3 regions of the Acetobacter pasteurianus genome follow, and region 3 is predicted to be linked to each of the others. Evidence: riboswitches for the same ligand, from Rfam matches in the RefSeq annotation. Region 3 holds a riboswitch; each other region holds the start of a gene.
The links. A riboswitch is a leader RNA that binds a small molecule or an ion and turns the genes downstream of it on or off. The one in region 3 is predicted to bind cobalamin.
Positions count from the first base shown of each region.

Region 1 (2,264 bases), 820 kb from region 3:
TGATCGAACCTGCCCCCGAAGGAGGACAGATGCGCCGTGCCCCGCACAATGGCCTGATTTTGCGTGGTGTGTTCACGCTCGCTTCCCACATCACCGTAATATCCTAGGCGGCTGTAATATTCATCTTCCATATTATAGGCGCTGTAGGTGTGCAGGTTGCTCTGAATCAGCCGAGCCGTGAGCCCCAGATCAAAATTATGGGTGACATCATAGCCAAGGCGAATGTTAGCGGAGCGGTTATCGTTTCTGTCCCCCCGGTGGCGCTGTTCCTTGTCTGCGCCAAAATAGCGGCCGATATAGCGTGGGATTTCATGAAAACCATCCTGCCGGTAATGGGAAAGCTCAACATTGTAATGGAACTTTCCCTTACTGCCGCGCGCGCCCATAACTTGGTTAAACGTGCCGTAAGATCCACCTTCCACCCGCACAAAAGGCGTAAACCTGCCCTGCCCCTGTGCTGTGGTAATATCAATAACCCCGGCCATGGCATCTGCCCCGTACAGGCCGCTTTGTGGCCCGCGCAGAATTTCTATGCGGCCCATGCCATCGGTTACAAACTGAGCAGCATCAAACGCACCAGAGGTGGAACTGCCATCGTTAATATCCATGCCATCCAGCCGCACTTTCACCTCGTTGGCATTGTTGCCGCGCATGAAAATGGAGGTGGTGCCGCCAAAGCCGCCAGAGCGCACCACATTCAACCCCGGTTGGCGGGCCAGAATATCTGTAAGCGTACGGCGCTGCTGGGTGAGGATCTGCTGTTCGGTCACAATCGTCATGGCCGTGCCAATTTCATCCGCCCGCATGGGGTGGCGTGCTGCACTTACCGTAACGTAATCCGGGTAAGCCTGTGTGCTGCGGGCCTGCACAGCCTGCGTGCCCTCCGCCCCGGTAGAAACAGGCGCATTTTGCGCCGGAGCGGTGGAAGCCACTTTGGCAGCAACAGTGTTTTTACCCGTTGATGTGGTGGGGTTTGCAACATCTGCGGCCATAGCGGCAGTGGTTTCTACCAGCAACAGGGAAGAGCCAGTAAGCAAAAGAGTTTTTAGGCGCATGGGTTAAGGCAATCTCGCGGTTTAACAGCGTTGCCACGAGACTTGGCCCGGCTTTTTCCACCACAGGGCACAAACCACCCCATTGGCTGACCGCTTGCCCAGCCTGCCAGCACACCCCGGCTGACATGCCCCGTCTGCAACTGTGTGCTGATGGCAGGTCTCCTGGCTTGCGGTTTTTCGGTTGTGGCACCCCTTCCCGGAAAGGTTTGTTCCAGTGGGCCAGCGCTTGGCGCTGTGTGTGCACATCCATGCCGCTTACAGTTGCGGGGACAGCCCGGGAATATCGCAAAACCATTGCAGGCAATGGCGCGGGCACCCGGTTCCCTTTTCATTCCCCTAGGGGGGAAACCATCATGCGGTGTGGTTTACAGGCTGGGGGTGGCTTGTCAACAAAAGCACACCCCAGCGCGGCGGCTGGCTTTAGGCTTCACGCGGGAGGCGCTGGGACTGGGAGCGAATAACCTGCTCCTCATAATCCAGTTCCTGCTGGAGCTTCCATTCTGTCTGGTCATTGATCTCGCTGCGTGATGTCATATCCCGCATGGCCTGCCGTTCGGCCCGTAGCAGTTGCAGGCGCAGCGCCAGTTCCATACGCGCATGGCGTAGCGCGCGGCTGCGGTCTAGCGGCGTGATGCGCGGCGTTTCGTCCTCTTCTTCCAAACGGCTGTGATAAAGCTGGTACAGGCGGTCTATCACCTCCTGCCGCAGGGCTTCATCTGCGGCATTTTGCCCCTCCGGCTTGGCAAGTGCTGTGCCTTTGGGGGTGGGGACTGGCGGTTGCGCCCGCGCTTTTGTCAGCACCGCAAGGGCTGCGCGTATCAGCTTCTGGCGGGCCATGTTTTCTTCCTGCGCGTTCTTGTCCACCGTTTCCTGCGGCAAAAAGCGCAGGCACAGCGGGATGAACACGCTGGCTGCCAACAGGGAGAGAACAATTACGCCTGTAGCGGCCACCACCACGGCATCGCGCATGGGAAAGGCATCCGTGCCATCTGTGCCTTCTGGCAGGGAAAGCACAGCCGCCAGCGTAACGGCCCCGCGCACGCCAGCGAATGTCAGCAACATGCTGCCTGCAAAACCTGTGGGTTCAAACGGCAGGCTGCCAATGCGCGCCACCACCCAACGGCCAAAAACGGATGTCCATACACCTGCAAAGCGCATGGCCAGCATGATGGCGTATATCTGCACCACAAACAGGCCAACCTGCCACAA
Region 1 is NZ_CP039846.2:797,525-799,788, forward strand. Features, by position in the region: gene FCN51_RS17175 (TonB-dependent receptor plug domain-containing protein) at 1-1,055, opposite strand, end outside; cobalamin riboswitch at 1,191-1,423, opposite strand; gene FCN51_RS17180 (Na+/H+ antiporter) at 1,476-2,264, opposite strand, start outside.
Region 1: it holds a riboswitch for cobalamin, as region 3 does, so the genes downstream of both, FCN51_RS17175 (TonB-dependent receptor plug domain-containing protein) here and FCN51_RS21030 (DUF2147 domain-containing protein) in region 3, are expected to answer to the same signal.

Region 2 (2,264 bases), 260 kb from region 3:
TTGCGTAGGCTGCACGCGCACCAGATGGCCTGTTTCAAGATCATTTCCCAGCAGGAAAATATTGCCCAGGGCGATGCCTTCTCCAGCGCGCGCAGCAGCCAATGTAATATGGGCCTGCCACAGGCGCGTTGCGGCTGGCAGTTTTGTGCAGGCAACATTTTGTGCATGAAACCAAAGTTTCCATTCGGCTTCATCTTCTTCCTGCAACAAGGGCGCGCGCAGCAAATCTGCCGTTGTGCGGGGTTGGCCGCCCAGTTCTGTCAGGCAGATGGGGGCCGCTACCGGAAACACATCCGGCCGTGCAATAATCATGCTGCGCGTATTGCGTGGCTCGGCTAACGGAGCATCATCCCGTACATAGCCGATATGGGCATGATTATCTGTTTCCACGCCAGTAACATGAAACGCCGTATTGGCATCTACCGGGCGCAGCATGATTTCCAGTTGAGGGTGTGCACGCCGAAAAGTGGAAAGCCGCGGCAGCAGCCAATGATAAGCAAATCCATGCGCACAGGTAATGGTAAGGGGCGGCGTATGGTTGCGAATATCTGCTGTAGCTGTCGCCAGTTCTTCCAATAATGGGGTGATGCGGGAATAATAGGTATGCCCTGCAAGTGTAAGGGTTCCCGTTTCCTTATCTCGCAAAGGGGTGCCTAGAATATTTTCCAGATCCCGAATGTGGCGGCTGATGGCGGCGTGATCTACGCGCAACTCTGCTGCTGCCCGTCTGATACCGCCCGTGCGTGCAAATGCCGTAAAGGCATTGAGCATGGCTAGAGGTGGAATGCGGTATCGTTGGTCCATAAGTCGCCAGTCAGGGAAAAGTCTGGAGAAACAGGTGGGTTAAAATGAGAGTTCTGGCAAGAGTGATGCACGTATATTCAGCCAAAGATTGAAATATAAGGCCAAAATAAGGTAAGGGTTACGCCACCTTACAACGGTCCCGCGCAAGCGGGTTTGAAAGGGAATGCCGGAGGCTCCAGTACCAGGAACCCAGTCGGCAACTGCCCTCGCAACTGTAGGCGGAGAGCGTATTACTCCTTGGCCGTATAAAGCGGCAGCCACTGGTGGCAACATCGGGAAGGCTGAGTAACGTGCCATGACCCGCAAGTCAGGAGACCTGCCGTTGTTGTCTTGTTTAACCGCCGGGCGAGGGAGCCGGAGGTGGATAATGTACTATGTTTACTCCGCCACTTTTGGCAGGTTTTTCTCGTAATCCCTTTGGTTGTTTTACCTTCATGCTGCGCGGTGAAGTGTAACAATGCCTTTCCCTACAAACAGAATTTGGAAGAGATTTCCGTATTCTCTGCATTGTTTGCTTCTGGCCGGAGGGGTGTTGGGCAACTTGCCCATCCTAGCGCATGGTGAAGAGACGCAGGTTGAGCAGGACCGTCGTCGTTTAGGCAATTCAGGGCCGTTGATTGAACAGATTGACCCGGCCACGGTGCGGGATTCCCAGCGTGCGGCAGAGGCAGCGGCTTCCGAGAAAAAAGGCGATGACACGCCAGACATGAGTGACCACCTGCTGGGCAACATGTGGGGCGCGCGGGATTGGATGGCCAGACACGGCATCAGCTTTGACATTCAGGAAGTGGATGAACTGTGGGGCAATGCCACAGGGGGCACGGCCTCGGGGGCTGATGGCGCCAGCGGGTCGGGCACCGGCCCCGCCTATGATGGTGTGACCATGCCCACCCTGACGGTCGATCTGGAAAAGCTGATCGGCCTGAAGGGCGGCACATTCAATGTCAGCGCCCTGCAGTTGCGCGGGCGCTCCATCTCGCAGGATCATCTGGCCAACTTCAACCCTGTCAGCGGGTTCGAGGCCGATCGTTCCACACGCCTGTTTGAGCTGTGGTATCAGCAGTCCTTTTTGGACGGCAAGCTGGACGTCAAGATCGGGCAGCAGGATCTGGATACCGAGTTCCTGATCAGTGATTACGGGGCTTTGTATCTGAACTCCAACTTCGGCTGGCCCATGGCGCCATCGGTCAACCTGTATGCCGGTGGGCCATCCTGGCCGCTGTCTTCTCCGGCCATTCGCATCCGGTATCGTCCCTCAGACAAGTTCACCTTCATGTTTGCCGCAGCGGATGACAACCCGCCGGGCAATCGCAACAACTCCTTTGGCATCCAGAACGGCGGCAACAGTGCAGATCCCACCAATCAGAATACTCATGATGAAGATGGCGCCAACTTCAACATGGGCACCGGTGCGCTGCTGATTACCGAACTGCAATATGCCCTCAACCCCCAACCCGATG
Region 2 is NZ_CP039846.2:1,360,091-1,362,354, forward strand. Features, by position in the region: gene FCN51_RS19830 (LysR substrate-binding domain-containing protein) at 1-804, opposite strand, end outside; cobalamin riboswitch at 922-1,142, shown strand; gene FCN51_RS19835 (carbohydrate porin) at 1,262-2,264, shown strand, end outside.
Region 2: it holds a riboswitch for cobalamin, as region 3 does, so the genes downstream of both, FCN51_RS19835 (carbohydrate porin) here and FCN51_RS21030 (DUF2147 domain-containing protein) in region 3, are expected to answer to the same signal.

Region 3 (2,264 bases):
ACGCCTGATCCTACGATCACAACGTCGGCTGAAAGATTTTCTTCGGAGGGCATAAGGCGGGGTATCCGGTAAGATCAGGTCGGTTCGATAACAAGGGCGGAAGCAGAAAGTGCAGGGTGCCCTTTGGGGCGTGCAACTTCTGGTGGCTTACTTGTCCAGTAGAATGGGCCGCCCGTTGCGTAGGTTTTGGGGTAAACGGCATCCTTGGTGATGTCGAACATCAGGGCAGAGCGGTAAACAACCACCTGGCCATCCGCAATGCCCCGGTACCAGCCGGTTAGAATTTCGTGGATGACATCTTTAAGCTTTGGATCAGATTTTTCCGCAGCATGAGCAAAAGCTGATGCTGTTGTAAATTTTTCCCGCTCCAGCAGGGCATGCAGGGCATTGAGTTTATCTTGCCGATCTGCATTGGCATGCACGATGTTGGCATACAGAGCAGCACCAATCTGGGGGTTCAGCGTATCTCTATCTGTCAGGCGCTGGGATACCTGCATAAAACCGGACAGGTCTTCATTGTTTGGGGTGGCAGGAGAGGTATCCGCAGCAAGGGCTGCCCCCGTTGTGCTTGCAACAGAAAGACCAATGCCGCCTAAAAGCACATCTCGCCGGGACATGCGTAAAAGCTTGTTCAGGCGCATGGCGTTAGGGGATGCACACCATTCCGCTACAGGCTGCCCCTTGTGCGTTTGTCTCATTCTTCGGGTTCTCCCTACAAAGCCGGGCTCCGCTCTGTTGGAATGAAACATTGCGGAGAAATATTGAATTCCAAATTCTGAATGGTTTTATAGAGAAGGCCTGAGCTTGCAACCTGTTATAACGGCATAATACCTATTTCATGGCCTGTTGAGGCAGGTATGCTCAAGAGTTAATGCGGCAGTTATTGCCTATATGGCCATGAAACGGCTGCCACGTATCTGTTCTGCCAAAGAGTTCCAAACCTAAAAAACCATGCAGTTTCAGGGAGCCGTCTTCCGCCACCCATATAATGGCATCGTAAGTATTTTTGCTTTGAGGGTCAAAAATATGGCCTTTCCAATGGTCATGCCGGCCTTCCATGGGGTGGAAGCCTTTGAGCATTTGAAGGTTACATTCTGTTTTTCTGCGGCCAGAAGCCTCTTCATCCTGTGTTAGGTTTAACCCGACAAGATTCCCGCACATCTTATCGCCACATGTATGGATATCGAACACGCCTTTGCCGTCTTCTGTAATCCATTGTCCTGTTATAGTTGGTGTAGAGGCGCTTTGTGCATAAGCATGAGAAGGTATGCTGCCCCATGCAAAAAGCAGTGCTGTTATAAATGAGCTAAAGGCATGTTTGTACATTTTACTGCCTTGTCCTGCCGCTATCGGTTCATCCCGCCCGGTGTGATGTGCCTGATGGAGGCAGGTCTCCTGGCTTGGGAATATGGTGTTATCAGACCTTTTGCCTTCCCAGCCGCTTTACTGGCCAGTGGCTAGCCGCAACCGGCAGCAGGTCCAACCTCCCCTTACAGTTGCGGGAGCAGCTGCCGACTATAAGTTTCTGCTTCAATATGAGGCAGAAACCCGTGCACGGCATTCCCTTTCAAGCTGCTTGCGCAGCACCATCCATCTGTTCAAGCGTGTATTCTAGCAATAAGAGGGCTTGGTGCCAGTATGGGAAAAGCAGTGCAGGTGAGATGTTTTTGCGCCTCGCTTTGCCTTACAGGGCAGCAATAACTTTAAGCCCTGCCAGAATCGCATTGGGAATAACCGAGGTTTCTCCGGGGCGCATCATATATTCAAACTCCGGTGTCACAACCAGGCCCGGTGTGACGGGAATGCCGTAATACGCTTCCAGAATCGCGGAATGCGTTTGTGGTCCATTGATATAAGGGCCAAGCGGAACGCCAGCGGCTTCCTGCATGCGTTGCCCGTAGGCCAAACGGGGGCTGAGCTGGTAATAGGAATACATTACGCCCAGACGATCCAATGGCCGGTGAGGGATAATGCCCAGAAGGGAAGCTCCAGCATAAAATTCGTTTGAGAATGTAGAGTTACTTGGCGTGTTATGAATGAACCCGGCCAATACATATCCACCAGCCATTTGGTGTTCGCCATGGCTGCGATATACCATCTGATCTGCCTCTATATAAAATGTATCACGCGGTTTGAGTTTATGTGGATGCACCGATCCCGCAAAAGCGGCGGGAATGGTGCCAACCATGTCAGGGTAAGGTGACGTATCGTGGCCAAAGCCGATTTTGTAATGACCGGGAAGCTTGCGCCTGCCAAAAAATGGT
Region 3 is NZ_CP039846.2:1,620,238-1,622,501, forward strand. Features, by position in the region: gene FCN51_RS21020 (GMC family oxidoreductase) at 1-53, opposite strand, end outside; gene FCN51_RS21025 (sorbitol dehydrogenase family protein) at 75-749, opposite strand; gene FCN51_RS21030 (DUF2147 domain-containing protein) at 862-1,326, opposite strand; cobalamin riboswitch at 1,369-1,607, opposite strand; gene FCN51_RS21035 (carbohydrate porin) at 1,685-2,264, opposite strand, start outside.